2 regions of the Vibrio sp. AH4 genome follow, and region 1 is predicted to be linked to the other one. Evidence: riboswitches for the same ligand, from Rfam matches in the RefSeq annotation. Region 1 holds a riboswitch; the other holds the start of a gene.
The links. Region 1 has a riboswitch for thiamine pyrophosphate ahead of thiC (phosphomethylpyrimidine synthase ThiC). Riboswitches for the same ligand answer to the same signal wherever they lie in the genome.

Region 2: linked by a shared signal. The riboswitch ahead of thiD (bifunctional hydroxymethylpyrimidine kinase/phosphomethylpyrimidine kinase) and the one ahead of thiC (phosphomethylpyrimidine synthase ThiC) in region 1 are both predicted to bind thiamine pyrophosphate.

Annotation. Positions count from the first base shown of each region.
Region 1 covers NZ_JALAIV010000001.1:917,770-925,208, forward strand. The annotation lists gene MKA69_RS04345 (thiamine phosphate synthase) at 1-19, opposite strand, end outside; gene thiC (phosphomethylpyrimidine synthase ThiC) at 22-1,962, opposite strand; TPP riboswitch at 2,061-2,159, opposite strand; gene crcB (fluoride efflux transporter CrcB) at 2,212-2,592, opposite strand; tRNA gene MKA69_RS04360 (tRNA-Trp) at 2,813-2,889, opposite strand; tRNA gene MKA69_RS04365 (tRNA-Asp) at 2,919-2,995, opposite strand; rRNA gene rrf (5S ribosomal RNA) at 3,026-3,141, opposite strand; rRNA gene MKA69_RS04375 (23S ribosomal RNA) at 3,234-6,120, opposite strand; tRNA gene MKA69_RS04380 (tRNA-Ala) at 6,408-6,483, opposite strand; rRNA gene MKA69_RS04385 (16S ribosomal RNA) at 6,546-7,439, opposite strand, start outside.
Region 2 covers NZ_JALAIV010000001.1:2,182,382-2,189,820, forward strand. The annotation lists gene MKA69_RS10250 (methyl-accepting chemotaxis protein) at 1-334, shown strand, start outside; gene MKA69_RS10255 (3'-5' exonuclease) at 400-1,101, opposite strand; gene MKA69_RS10260 (cyclic nucleotide-binding/CBS domain-containing protein) at 1,107-2,996, opposite strand; gene MKA69_RS10265 (amino acid aminotransferase) at 3,199-4,389, opposite strand; gene MKA69_RS10270 (sugar O-acetyltransferase) at 4,945-5,562, shown strand; TPP riboswitch at 5,597-5,695, shown strand; gene thiD (bifunctional hydroxymethylpyrimidine kinase/phosphomethylpyrimidine kinase) at 5,756-6,598, shown strand; gene asnS (asparagine--tRNA ligase) at 6,658-7,439, opposite strand, start outside.

The sequences.
Region 1 (7,439 bases):
GAAAGACCAGTCGAGTCATAATCACTCCTCAACCAGATCTTTCACTAGTGGATGATAGATCTGTGCGCCTGAAGCTAAGAATTCTCGTGACTTTTCTTGCATGCCTTTTTGCGCGACTTGATCGGGCTCCGTCACTTTAATTACAGAAATGTCCGCTGCTTGCTGGTTATTCGCATAATCCCTCACCTCTTGTGAGATTTTCATAGAGCAGAATTTTGGGCCGCACATAGAGCAGAAGTGAGCGATTTTGCCAGATTCTTGAGGTAGGGTTTCATCATGAAAGGCACGAGCAGTGACTGGGTCTAAGGCTAAATTAAATTGGTCTTCCCAACGGAACTCGAAACGTGCTTTCGACAATGCATTATCGCGAATTTGTGCACCTGGGTGTCCTTTAGCCAAATCAGCAGCGTGAGCCGCGAGCTTGTAAGTAATCAGCCCCGTTTTCACATCTTCTTTATTTGGTAACCCAAGGTGTTCTTTAGGCGTGACATAACAGAGCATGGCACAACCAAACCAACCAATCATTGCGGCACCAATACCAGAAGTAATGTGATCATAGCCTGGTGCAATATCGGTGGTCAGCGGGCCTAATGTATAGAATGGCGCTTCATGACAATGTTTCAGTTGCTCATCCATATTCGCCTTAACTAAATGCATAGGCACATGCCCTGGGCCTTCAATCATGACTTGAACATCGTATTCCCATGCGATTTTAGTTAATTCACCCAACGTACGTAATTCAGAAAACTGTGCTTCATCGTTAGCATCGGCTATTGAACCGGGACGAAGTCCATCCCCTAAAGAAAGCGCGACATCATATTGCGCACATATCTCACAGATTTCACGAAAATGGGTATAGAGAAAGTTCTCTTGGTGGTGAGAAAGGCACCATTTGGCAATAATAGAACCACCACGAGAGACAATGCCAGTCACACGCTTGGCCGTCATCGGCACATAACGCAGTAATAACCCTGCATGGATGGTAAAGTAATCAACCCCTTGTTCTGCTTGTTCAAGCAAAGTGTCACGCATCACTTCCCAATTAAGGTTCTCTGCAATTCCGTTCACTTTCTCTAGCGCTTGATACATAGGCACAGTACCAATTGGCACAGGGCTATTACGCAAAATCCACTCGCGGGTTTCATGAATATTCCGCCCTGTAGAAAGGTCCATCACAGTATCGGCACCCCAGCGAGTCGCCCACACTAGCTTTTCTACTTCTTCTTCAATAGAGGAGCTAACAGAAGAATTCCCAATATTAGCATTCACCTTAACCAAGAAATTACGGCCAATAATCATGGGCTCCGATTCTGGATGGTTGATATTACATGGAATAATCGCCCTTCCCTGCGCAACCTCATTGCGTACAAATTCAGGGGTAATTAAATCAGGAAGGTGCGCCCCAAAATTCTGTCCAGCATGTTGCTGAGTCAAATTCGGGTCTTGATAAGATAGACGACGAGAGTTTTCTCTCAGAGCCACGAATTCCATTTCAGGAGTAATGATACCTCGTCGAGCATAATGTAACTGAGTAACACAGCGCTGATTTTGAGCCTGTCTGATGCGTGGCAAATGGCCATAACGCAGTTCATCAAGCGTTTCATCGGCCAAACGTTCACGTGCAAAATCAGAGCTCATACTAGGCAGGAACTGTGTATCCTGACGCTCTTCGATCCATGATTCTCTATGTTTAGGGAGTCCGTTATAGAGATCGATATCATGCTCAGGATCAGTATAAACACCCGAGGTATCGTAAACATAAATCGGCTCATTAGGCTCAAAAATCGGCGCCTCTTTACTTCCACCGACCAAAGTATCGCTGAGAGTAATTTTACGTACTGGAACACATATATCCGTACGCGAGCCTACAAGATAGGTCTTTTGAGAGTTTGGATAGGGTTCAACTGAAAGAGTATCAATAAAACGCTTGGCTTCCAGTCTTGCTTGCTTACGATTCGACATAGCATTTCCTTTTTAATCATGAGGGAGAAATGCTTGACGGAAAGATGCTATGAGAGATGAGTAGACAAGTAGAATGCCCAAAAGAAATAGGACATCTAAGAGAGTCTTCTCTTGTTCCCTTCGCAGGTATTAACCTGATCAGGTTCAACGGATCCCGAATAAACGGTCTCAGCCCAATGGCACTCCGACAAGTGGAAGCATTATAGATAAAGGTTATTAGTTAACCAAGTAAAATAGCGGTTTCATTCATCAACTTTTTATTAACCAGTAGAACCCAAGCCAAGCCGCCGAAATACTTAAAACCACGTTGAGCAACACATTCGCCCCCATCTTAAAAAAGGCGCCTTGCTGCATTAAAAGTACATTATCCATCGAGAATGTCGAAAACGTCGTCAACGCGCCAAGAAAACCAAGCCCAATCACTTGTTTCCAAGGGTAAGGACTCAACCACTCATTTTCAACACAAGCAATTAAAACCCCCATCACGAATGAACCAAACACATTCACGGTCAACGTGCCAATAGGAAAGCCGCGGCCAAAAAGAGTAATGCACACTTCTGAGACCAAAAAGCGAGCACAAGCCCCTATCGCACCACCCAAAGCTATAAACCCCAACATAGATAATGGCATGTTCATCCTCCTTATTAGAGGTACCATTTTAAACATTCATCAAAATAAAGCGCGAAATTTCAGCAAAACAATAAATTTAATCAAAGGGGAACAAGGGAAAAGGTAGGGAAGAGTAAAAATTATTAAAAGTTACATGCATCACTTATTGAGTGATTAGCTTACAAAATTTAAAAAATTACAGATAGAAAAAACCTCAGCATTTCTGCTGAGGTTATATATATGGCAGGGGTGGAGAGATTCGAACTCCCAACACGCGGATTTGGAATCCGCTGCTCTGCCAATTGGAGCTACACCCCTGTAGATCTTTGAGCCTAAGCTCGAATAAGTGGCGGAGCGGACGGGACTCGAACCCGCGACCCCCGGCGTGACAGGCCGGTATTCTAACCAACTGAACTACCGCTCCGCATTGGTTAGCGCTTGGTGCTAAATTAAAGCCTGGCGATGTTCTACTCTCACATGGGGAAACCCCACACTACCATCGACGCTGTTTCGTTTCACTTCTGAGTTCGGGATGGAATCAGGTGGGTCCAAAACGCTATGGTCGCCAAGCAAAATTTTAAAATCTGGAAAGCTGTTTTCGTTCTCACACACATTCTTATGCGCTCAGCTCTGAGTCCACTACAAAACCCCTTGGGTGTTGTATGGTTAAGCCTCACGGGCAATTAGTACAGGTTAGCTCAACGCCTCACAACGCTTACACACCCTGCCTATCAACGTTCTAGTCTCGAACAACCCTTTAGGACAGTTAAACTGTCAGGGAAGACTCATCTCAGGGCTCGCTTCCCGCTTAGATGCTTTCAGCGGTTATCGATTCCGAACTTAGCTACCGGGCAATGCGTCTGGCGACACAACCCGAACACCAGAGGTTCGTCCACTCCGGTCCTCTCGTACTAGGAGCAGCCCCCTTCAATCTTCCAACGCCCACGGCAGATAGGGACCGAACTGTCTCACGACGTTCTAAACCCAGCTCGCGTACCACTTTAAATGGCGAACAGCCATACCCTTGGGACCGACTTCAGCCCCAGGATGTGATGAGCCGACATCGAGGTGCCAAACACCGCCGTCGATATGAACTCTTGGGCGGTATCAGCCTGTTATCCCCGGAGTACCTTTTATCCGTTGAGCGATGGCCCTTCCATACAGAACCACCGGATCACTATGACCTGCTTTCGCACCTGCTCGAACCGTCATTCTCGCAGTTAAGCGGGCTTATGCCATTGCACTAACCTCACGATGTCCAACCGTGATTAGCCCACCTTCGTGCTCCTCCGTTACTCTTTGGGAGGAGACCGCCCCAGTCAAACTACCCACCAGGCACTGTCCTCAACCCAGATAATGGGTCTAAGTTAGAACATCAAACATACAAGGGTGGTATTTCAAGGACGGCTCCAACGCAACTGGCGTCACGTCTTCATAGCCTCCCACCTATCCTACACATGTAGGTTCAATGTTCAGTGCCAAGCTGTAGTAAAGGTTCACGGGGTCTTTCCGTCTAGCCGCGGGTACACTGCATCTTCACAGCGATTTCAATTTCACTGAGTCTCGGGTGGAGACAGCGTGGCCATCATTACGCCATTCGTGCAGGTCGGAACTTACCCGACAAGGAATTTCGCTACCTTAGGACCGTTATAGTTACGGCCGCCGTTTACCGGGGCTTCGATCAAGAGCTTCGCTTACGCTAACCCCATCAATTAACCTTCCGGCACCGGGCAGGCGTCACACCGTATACGTCATCTTGCGATTTTGCACAGTGCTGTGTTTTTAATAAACAGTTGCAGCCACCTGGTATCTGCGACTCTCGTCAGCTCCATCCGCGAGGGACTTCACCATCAAGAGCGTACCTTCTCCCGAAGTTACGGTACCATTTTGCCTAGTTCCTTCACCCGAGTTCTCTCAAGCGCCTTGGTATTCTCTACCCGACCACCTGTGTCGGTTTGGGGTACGATTCCATCAAATCTGAAGCTTAGAGGCTTTTCCTGGAAGCATGGCATCAATGACTTCACACCCGTAGGTGCTCGACGTCGTGTCTCAGCCTTAGAAAGAGCCGGATTTACCTAACTCTTAAGCCTACGCACTTGAACCAGGACAACCGTCGCCTGGCCCACCTAGCCTTCTCCGTCCCCCCATCGCAATTTGATTGAGTACGGGAATATTAACCCGTTTCCCATCGACTACGCCTTTCGGCCTCGCCTTAGGGGTCGACTCACCCTGCCCCGATTAACGTTGGACAGGAACCCTTGGTCTTCCGGCGGGGAGGTTTTTCACCCCCCTTGTCGTTACTCATGTCAGCATTCGCACTTCTGATACCTCCAGCAAACCTTACGATTCACCTTCAACGGCTTACAGAACGCTCCCCTACCCAATGTCCAAAGGACATTGCCGCAGCTTCGGTGTATTGCTTAGCCCCGTTACATCTTCCGCGCAGGCCGACTCGACTAGTGAGCTATTACGCTTTCTTTAAATGATGGCTGCTTCTAAGCCAACATCCTAGCTGTCTGAGCCTTCCCACATCGTTTCCCACTTAGCAATACTTTGGGACCTTAGCTGGCGGTCTGGGTTGTTTCCCTCTCCACGACGGACGTTAGCACCCGCCGTGTGTCTCCCGGATAGTACTTACTGGTATTCGGAGTTTGCAAAGGGTTGGTAAGTCGGGATGACCCCCTAGCCTTAACAGTGCTCTACCCCCAGTAGTATTCGTCCGAGGCGCTACCTAAATAGCTTTCGGGGAGAACCAGCTATCTCCGAGTTTGATTGGCCTTTCACCCCTAGCCACAAGTCATCCGCTAATTTTTCAACATTAGTCGGTTCGGTCCTCCAGTTGATGTTACTCAACCTTCAACCTGCCCATGGCTAGATCACCCGGTTTCGGGTCTATATCCAGAGACTGAGCGCCCAGTTAAGACTCGCTTTCGCTACGGCTCCCCTATACGGTTAACCTTGCCACTGAATATAAGTCGCTGACCCATTATACAAAAGGTACGCAGTCACACCACGAAGGTGCTCCTACTGCTTGTACGTACACGGTTTCAGGTTCTATTTCACTCCCCTCACAGGGGTTCTTTTCGCCTTTCCCTCACGGTACTGGTTCACTATCGGTCAGTCAGGAGTATTTAGCCTTGGAGGATGGTCCCCCCATATTCAGACAGGATATCACGTGTCCCGCCCTACTCGATTTCACGCTCGATGAAGCGTCGGTTACGGGGCTATCACCCTGTATCGCCAAGCTTTCCAGCTTGTTCACCTACTTCACCGAGTGCTTAAGGGCTAATCCAGGTTCGCTCGCCGCTACTACCGGAATCTCGGTTGATTTCTTCTCCTCGGGGTACTTAGATGTTTCAGTTCCCCCGGTTTGCTCTGTTAACCTATGTATTCAGTTAACAGTAACTGCTTATGCAGTTGGGTTTCCCCATTCGGAAATCGCAGACTCAAACGGCTCTTACTGCCTTATCTGCGCTTATCGCAAGTTAGTACGTCCTTCATCGCCTCTGACTGCCCAGGCATCCACCGTGTACGCTTAGTCACTTAACCATACAACCCGAAGGAGTTTCGGATTGTTGTTTAAACAACCTAAGTTGTCTCGCGTTTAATTTACATGAGTGCGAGACAGATTTTGCCGGACTCAAATTTGAACAAGACCGAAGTCTTATTCGATACCAAGCACACTTGAATGTGTTGTTGGTGTTTATCTTTCGATAAACATTGAGAACTTTACAAACAACAATACATTGTTGTTTTGTCAGCTTTCCAAATTGTTAAAGAGCAAGATTTTCTGATGAAAACCATTTTTAAACATTCTCAGCGAAAACGCTTAAAGATGGTGGAGCTATGCGGGATCGAACCGCAGACCTCTTGCATGCCATGCAAGCGCTCTCCCAGCTGAGCTATAGCCCCACTTAATGCTCAAATCTAAACCGAATCAATCTGTGTGGACACTCATCACGACAATCATCGTGTAAGGAGGTGATCCAGCGCCAGGTTCCCCTAGCGCTACCTTGTTACGACTTCACCCCAGTCATGAACCACAAAGTGGCAAGCGTCCTCCCGAAGGTTAAACTACCTGCTTCTTTTGCAGCCCACTCCCATGGTGTGACGGGCGGTGTGTACAAGGCCCGGGAACGTATTCACCGCAACATTCTGATTTGCGATTACTAGCGATTCCGACTTCATGGAGTCGAGTTGCAGACTCCAATCCGGACTACGACGTACTTTGTGAGATTCGCTCCACCTCGCGGTATCGCTGCCCTCTGTATACGCCATTGTAGCACGTGTGTAGCCCTACTCGTAAGGGCCATGATGACTTGACGTCGTCCCCACCTTCCTCCGGTTTATCACCGGCAGTCTCCCTGGAGTTCCCACCATTACGTGCTGGCAAACAAGGATAAGGGTTGCGCTCGTTGCGGGACTTAACCCAACATTTCACAACACGAGCTGACGACAGCCATGCAGCACCTGTCTCTCAGTTCCCGAAGGCACAAGACTGTCTCCAGTCTCTTCTGAGGATGTCAAGAGTAGGTAAGGTTCTTCGCGTTGCATCGAATTAAACCACATGCTCCACCGCTTGTGCGGGCCCCCGTCAATTCATTTGAGTTTTAATCTTGCGACCGTACTCCCCAGGCGGTCTACTTAACGCGTTAGCTCCGAAAGCCACGACTCTAGGTCACAACCTCCAAGTAGACATCGTTTACGGCGTGGACTACCAGGGTATCTAATCCTGTTTGCTCCCCACGCTTTCGCATCTGAGTGTCAGTATCTGTCCAGGGGGCCGCCTTCGCCACCGGTATTCCTTCAGATCTCTACGCATTTCACCGCTACACCTGAAATTCTACCCCCCTCTACAGTACTCTAGC
Region 2 (7,439 bases), 1.3 Mb from region 1:
CGAAACGCTACAAGCGACCACTGGTAAAGCGGTGGGCATTATGGATGATAGCCGCCGTTTGGCAGACACCAGCGTTGCAGATGCGAATGAAGCATCGGTCAGCTTGGAGCAAATCCACAAAACAGTAGAGCGCATCAGTGATATGGCAACACAAATTGCGTCTGCGGCAGAAGAACAGGCGTCGGTAACGTCGGAGATTACTCGCAATACGGTGGGTATTCGTGATGTGTCGAACGATCTTGCGCAAGAAGCACATTCTGCCGCTGAGCAAGCGACACAGTTGTCCGAATTGTCACATGAGCTTGAGCAAGAGATCCGTCGCTTCAAACTGTAAGCTGAAGATAGGCGAGACTCAAAAGGAGCGCTTCTGCGCTCCTTTCTTTTTATTACGCATCCGATTTATAGCCAGAGTGATTGTATCTGCGTGTCATGTTGCATGTGGTGTGTATATTGCGCTTGAAACAATTCTGCGGTCGCAATGGCATCGGTTAGTGCATGATGTGGTGAATAGGACGGAAGACCATAGCGCATGCGAGACTGTCCCAATCGTACGGAGGGTATGGCCCGCCCTGTCACACGTTGCCAAAATGAGCGTTGTTGTTGCAGTATGTGACGTTCCACTTCCAGAGTATCGATCAGCGGTAACTCAAGCGCTTCTCCCCAGAGTTGTAGTGTGGCTTGCTGCAGAAACTCTCGTTCGATATGACGAAAATGTACCACGGCGATTTTTCCGCGTAGTGCTCCGATTAATTCCCGTAGTACCTCGTCAGGGGCTTGGGCGCGACTGAGTTCCGAGTGAGTAATACCATGGATCACCACCGATTGTTCAGCAAGAGGTTGGGTTGGCTTGACCAGCCAATAACGAGCCTCTTTAAGTGCGATGCGAGAGGTTGTGAATGGCACTAAACCAACACTCAAGATAGCCTCTTGCTGAGGGTTTAAGCCTGTGGTCTCGAAGTCGAGAGCGACGAGAGGGCATTCGGCAATCGGAGTTGAACCCTCGACGACGGGGTGAGCATAGTAGCGTTGTAGATCTGGCTGTGTGGTCTGTTTAGCTAAATGAGCCAAACGTGCTGGCCAATAAATTGCAGATTGAAACATCGTACTCACTTAAAGTGTTGGTTAGCCTGATAACGGTACTTGAGGTAATTTTGCCCGTTACTGAGGATTTGAAACGCATCTTTTAAGTTTCGCCGTTCAAAGTCGGAGAGATTTTCTGGCTCGATGCTGTTATCGGCTTCTCTCTCTTGCTCCACATCTACTGCTTGATGACGGATACGCACCATCGCAATAAATTCCAATGCATCACGCAGATCTTTACCTTTACCTTGGGGCAGCAACCCTGCATCAATCACATCATCCAGCCGTTCAAAAGAGTTTTTGGCTCGTGACCCAGCGGCGAGTGCATGTACACGGATTAAATCTGCCAATGGTGCTGTCCCTCGGCGTTTCAAATTGATCGAGTTATTGTGGCGGCCATCTTTTTCCATCACAAAGTTTTTGAAAAATCCCAATGGCGGAGTGCGGTTAAGGGCGTTGCGCGCTAAACAGGCCAAAAAGCGTTGATTACGCCTTGCGCGCCGTACAATGAAGCTGGATAGCTGTTCTGCCCATTTGGTGCGACCATATACGCCATCCAGATCGAAAAAAATAGAGGCATTAAGCAGGGCTTGTGGATTCGGATTATCAATCCAATCAGCAAAACAGTTCTCCCACTCTTTGCGAGTCATACGCCATTTTGGATTACTGGCCATGATGTCGCCATCGCAAAGCGGATAGCCGCAACGATCTAATCCATGACACACCCATTCAGCCAATTGGGCGAAATAAGCACCATGCTGCTGAGCGTCGTAGCGATCGTCCAGAATCAAGGCATTATCTTGATCGGTCACAATAAGTTGTTCATCCCGACCCATAGAACCAAATGCTACAAAACAGTATGGCAGCGGTGCTTCGCCTAGCTCTGCTTCACCCAGTTCAATAATGCGTTGTGTGAAAGCGCGGCCAATGGTTGACATGGCTGTACCAATCATGTGGGAATTTGCATCTTCATTGACGAGGCGTACAAAGCTCGCCTTCACTTCGCTTGCGAGCTGGGCTAATTCATCAATACTGGTTTGCTGATAGATACGGCTCACCAAGAGCAAGGAGTTTTGCGATTCATGACGTACGATATCAGTCATATCGATGATGCCTATCGGCTGTTTCTCTCTCAGCACTGGAAGATGATGCACATTATTGCGCAGCATGGTGAGCATGGCCTCATAAACGTAGGCATTGTGATCGAGTGAGATGACCTCATAGGTCATGACTTGCCTGACTGCTTGAGTGATATCGATACCTTGTGCTAAAACACGGCGACAGAGATCTCGCTCAGTAATAATGCCGACGACTGGTGTGGAGTCATCTTCTTCATCATGCAGGATCTGATTATCTAAGATCAGTAACGCCGAAACATTTTCATTTGCCATGCGTAACGCAGCTTGCTGGATCGAAGCATTTTTATCTATGGTTGGGGCTGGGTGAGTTAATAACCGCTTGACTTTGCTGGTGATGAGATCGTTTTGCTCTTTTTGTTTCTTAACCGTTTGGCGTAAACGCACCGATTGTTCGACCTCAACGAAATCGGCGAAGCTGTCGAACTCTTGATGCAGCCGGTGAAAGAGATCTTCTGGAATGCAATATAGCAAGGTATCTTCAATTGCCGAGACCGCGAAGGACACTTGGTTACGAGTTAGTAGTCCCATTTGTCCAAATAGACTGCCTTCAGTCAGCCGGTTATAGAGCTCACCATGACGGCGATAGACTTCGACCGCACCACTACGAATCAAATACAAATCACTAATGGCTTGTTTGTGTCCGATAATGGGCGTGTCTTTACGAAAATAGGCAATTTCAATTTGTTGAGCGATGGTGGGTAACAGATCAGAAGGCAGGGCATCAAAAGGGGGATGCTGTTGCAGAAACTGTTGAATCTCGATTAACTCGGCGTCCATGATGGCTCCTCTCGTTACAAACATCTGTTGCGCGATGTTTTTGGCGGTTTGGGTTGACCATGCTACCTCACTTTACTGTGTGAGGTCTAATCTGAGGGGGGATTGTTTGGGAATTTATAAAGATAGGTCAGACAAAGCGTAACACCCAAAACAAAAAAACCGGCTATTTCAGCCGGTTTTTAGAATGAGCACGGTGGCGAAACTACATCACCGCAGCAATGCCTTTGCACAGTGGCAGCATGTTTGATTTGGTCATGCCGGCAACGCTGATACGGCCTGAGCCTACAATGTAGATACCCAATTCGGATTTCAAACGTGCGACTTGTTCTTTATTTAGACCAGAGAAAGAGAACATGCCGTTTTGGCGCTCGATAAAGCTAAAGTCCGCGTCTACACCCACCTCTTTCAATGTGTTGACGAACAGCACGCGCATCTCTTGAATACGTTCACGCATTTCAGCCACTTCAGCTTCCCATTCAGCACGTAGCGCAGGATTATTGAGAATATAAGTGACCACTGCAGCGCCGTGAGCGGGTGGGTTTGAATAGATAGAGCGGATAATGGCTTTGACTTGTGAGAATGCCGTTTCTGCAACCGCGGTTGAAGGTGCAACCAGAGTGAAAGCACCTACACGCTCGTTGTACAGACCAAAGTTCTTTGAAAATGAGCTGGCAACCAAAATTTCAGAGTTGTATTTGGCAAAAGTACGCAGACCTGCCGCATCCTCTTCCACACCTGTTGCAAAGCCTTGGTAGGCAAAGTCAAACAGAGGAAGCAGACCTTTATCTGCCACCAATTTCGCCAACACTTCCCACTCTTGCTCCGTTGGGTCGATGCCTGTTGGGTTGTGACAACATCCGTGCAGAAGGACCACATCACCTTTCGCTGCTTGCTCTAAATCTGCCAACATAGCAGCAAAGTTTTTGTCTTTGGCTTCGGCATCGTAGTAAGCGTATTGCGTTGTTTCTAAACCAGCCGCGTTGAACACACCATGGTGGTTCGCCCATGTTGGGTTGCTGATCCAAACCTTCACATCACCTAATTGACGTTTAATAAATTCGCCAGCGACACGCAGAGCACCTGTACCACCAGGAGCTTGTGCCGTTTTCGCTAGTTTTTGAGTCACTATGTCAGAATTCGCGCCGAACAACAGTTTTTGTACTGCTAAACCGTACTCCGCAGTCCCTTCAATCGTGAGATAAGATTTGGTTTTCTCTGATTCAAGTAAGGCTGCCTCTGCTTTCTTTACGGTAGCAAGAACAGGGGTTTCTCCCGCTTCATTCTTATAAATACCAACACCGAGGTTAATTTTGTCGGTACGGGGATCTTTTTTGAACTCTTCAGTTAAACCAAGAATTGGGTCTGCGGGGGCGGCAACGACTTTTTCGAACATAAAGCACATCCATGTCAAGTTAGGGGTGGGAAGGAATGATTGAACTCATTAAATTTATCGTATTTATACCTTCCTCGAATTCTTGTGACAACAGTACCTGAAAGAAAATATCGAAAAATTTTTACTTGGCTGAGGAATTGGGAATAGCCGGTCATTTTGTGATGTAAATGCCCCAAGCTTTTCAGCTTAGGGCGATGCCGGTGGTTTGTCTTTAGACTGACCAGATGACAGGGAAGGGGAAAATTCAGCGTGTGTTGGGATTATTACGTATGAAATTTTCAGTCGAGTGGGTTTGCTACTCGCAGCGTGCAATATCTCTCAGAGCTTAGTCTTTAAAATGGGCAGCGATAGCGGTAGATGTTTCTTCAATAGTCAGAAAGGCCTCAATAACCGCAGAAGAACAATGACTATCCGATCTCGCGAGAGTGAGAGTTCTGGATTTTTCATGCTGATCGAATGGATTGTGTTATTTCACTCTCAACCTTTATGCAACGAAGTTTGCCTATTGGAGGGGAGTGTTTATGGTCAGAGTGTTGCACAGACGTAAGGAAGCCCATGAGTCGTGATTTAAGGGATTTTTCAGTTCAGTTACCGATAAACCGAGATTTGATAACCTATCAAACGCAGGTCAAAGAGAAGCTGTATGACTTCAACCATTCGCGTCCTGCACAGCATACTGAGCGGCAAGCGATATTAAATTCGCTATTGGGCTCCGCAAACGGAGTGACGATTGTGCCACCGTTTTTCTGCGATTTAGGGCATAACATCCATTTCAAGTGTGGTGGTTTCTTAAACACTAACGTCACCATTTTGGATATTGCCCCAGTGACGATTGGTGAATATGTGCAGATGGGACCGAATGTGGTGATCAGTACCGTTGGGCATCCACTTGATCTTGCACAGCGTGTGTTACCGATTGCAGCAGGTAACCCGATTGTGATTGAAGATAGCGTGTGGCTTGGCGCGGGCGCGATCGTGCTTGATGGCGTTACCATTGGTGCGCGTAGTGTGATTGGTGCCGGAAGTGTAGTAACCAAAGATATACCGCCGGATTGCGTTGCAGTGGGGAACCCGTGTCGAGTGATTCGCCAAATCGAGCACAGTGAAATGCCTTCTGAAGCGGAATTAGATGAAATGTGGCGCGATCTCGACTTTATTGAAAGTGAGAAATAATCGCTGTCCACCGCATTAAATGCTGTTAAGATGCCACTCATAGTCGGGGAGCCCTAAGGGCTGAGATCGCGCAGCGAGACCCGTTGAACCTGATTCAGTTAGGACTGACGTAGGGAACTATCCTCAACAGCTCGTATTGTCTTACCATTCATCTGCGGTTTGGGATCAGTTCCTGTTTTTCACAGGAGCCTTTATGCCATCAAATTCTTCTCTTCAAACACCGATTGTACTCACCATTGCCGGTTCAGACAGCGGCGGGGGGGCGGGCATTCAAGCCGACATCAAAGCCATTTCCGCAACTGGAAGCTATGCTTGCTCGGTGATTACCGCGATTACTGCGCAAAATACGCAAGGTGTTTCAGCGGTATTTCCTCTACCTCTAGAGATTATTGAGCAGCAATTGGAGGCGATTTTCTGTGATATTCCTGTCTTGGCGGTAAAAATTGGCATGTTGGCGGATGCCCAAATCATCACTCTGGTTGCCAAAAAATTGCGTCAATATCAACCCCAATGGGTTGTGCTCGATCCGGTGATGGTTTCAACCAGCGGGCATCATCTACTCGCAGAAGATGCCGTGATCACCTTAAAAAATGAGCTGTTGCCACTTGCTAGTATCATCACGCCTAATCTACCGGAAGCGGCTGTTTTAGTGGGGATGACAGAGCAAGAATGGCAACAAAATCCACAGCAGGGCATTGCTGCACTAAGTCAGTTAGACGCTCAAGCCGTCTTGCTCAAAGGGGGGCATAATCATCAGCAAAGGGACAGTGATGATTTGCTGATCGAAGCGAACGATATCTGCCCTTTCCACGCGCCACGCATTGCCACCCAAAACACACATGGTACGGGGTGTTCACTCTCATCGGCGATCGCCTCCTATCTTGCGCAAGGTTATGCGTTGAAAGAGGCGGTTGAGAAAGCAAAGCAGTATATCCATCAGGCGATCTTGCATGCTGATCAACTCAAAATTGGCCAAGGGTATGGTCCGATTCACCATTTTTATCGGCTGCAAATGGATAAACGCCAAGAACAGTGAATTTGGGGTATAAAAAAACCGTCTCGTAGGTGACGGTTTTTACATTCAACAGAGCGGAATTAGAAGCTTGCGCTGCGAGGTGTACGTGGGAATGGGATCACATCACGCACGTTGCCCATACCTGTAACGTAGGATACAAGGCGCTCGAAGCCCAGACCAAAGCCCGCATGTGGCACGGTGCCGTAACGGCGCAGGTCGCGATACCAATCCATGTGCTCAGGGTCGATACCAAATTCACGCATACGTGCATCGAGAACATCCAAACGCTCTTCACGTTGTGAACCACCAATGATTTCACCAATGCCCGGAGCTAATACGTCCATCGCCGCAACAGTTTTGCCATCTTCGTTCATACGCATGTAGAACGCTTTGATGTCTTTTGGATAGTTCTTCACGATAACCGGTGCTTTGAAGTGTTCTTCAGCAAGGAAACGCTCGTGCTCAGAAGCCAAGTCGATACCCCACTCAACTGGGAACTCAAACGTTTTGCCACAGTTTTTCAGAATTTCGATCGCATCGGTGTAATCCACTTGTGCGAAATCTGAATCTACAAACTGTTCAAGACGGGCAATCACTTCGTTGTTGATACGATCGTTAAAGAACTCAAGATCGTCACGACGCTCAGCCAGTACCGCTTTGAACACATACTTCAGCATGTCTTCAGCCAGTTTTGCTACGGTGTTCAGATCCGCGAATGCGACTTCAGGTTCAACCATCCAGAATTCCGCCAAGTGACGGCTGGTATTTGAGTTTTCAGCACGGAACGTTGGGCCGAAAGTGTACACTTTGCTGATCGCGCAAGCATACGCTTCCGCGTTGAGCTGGCCTGATACCGTAAGGA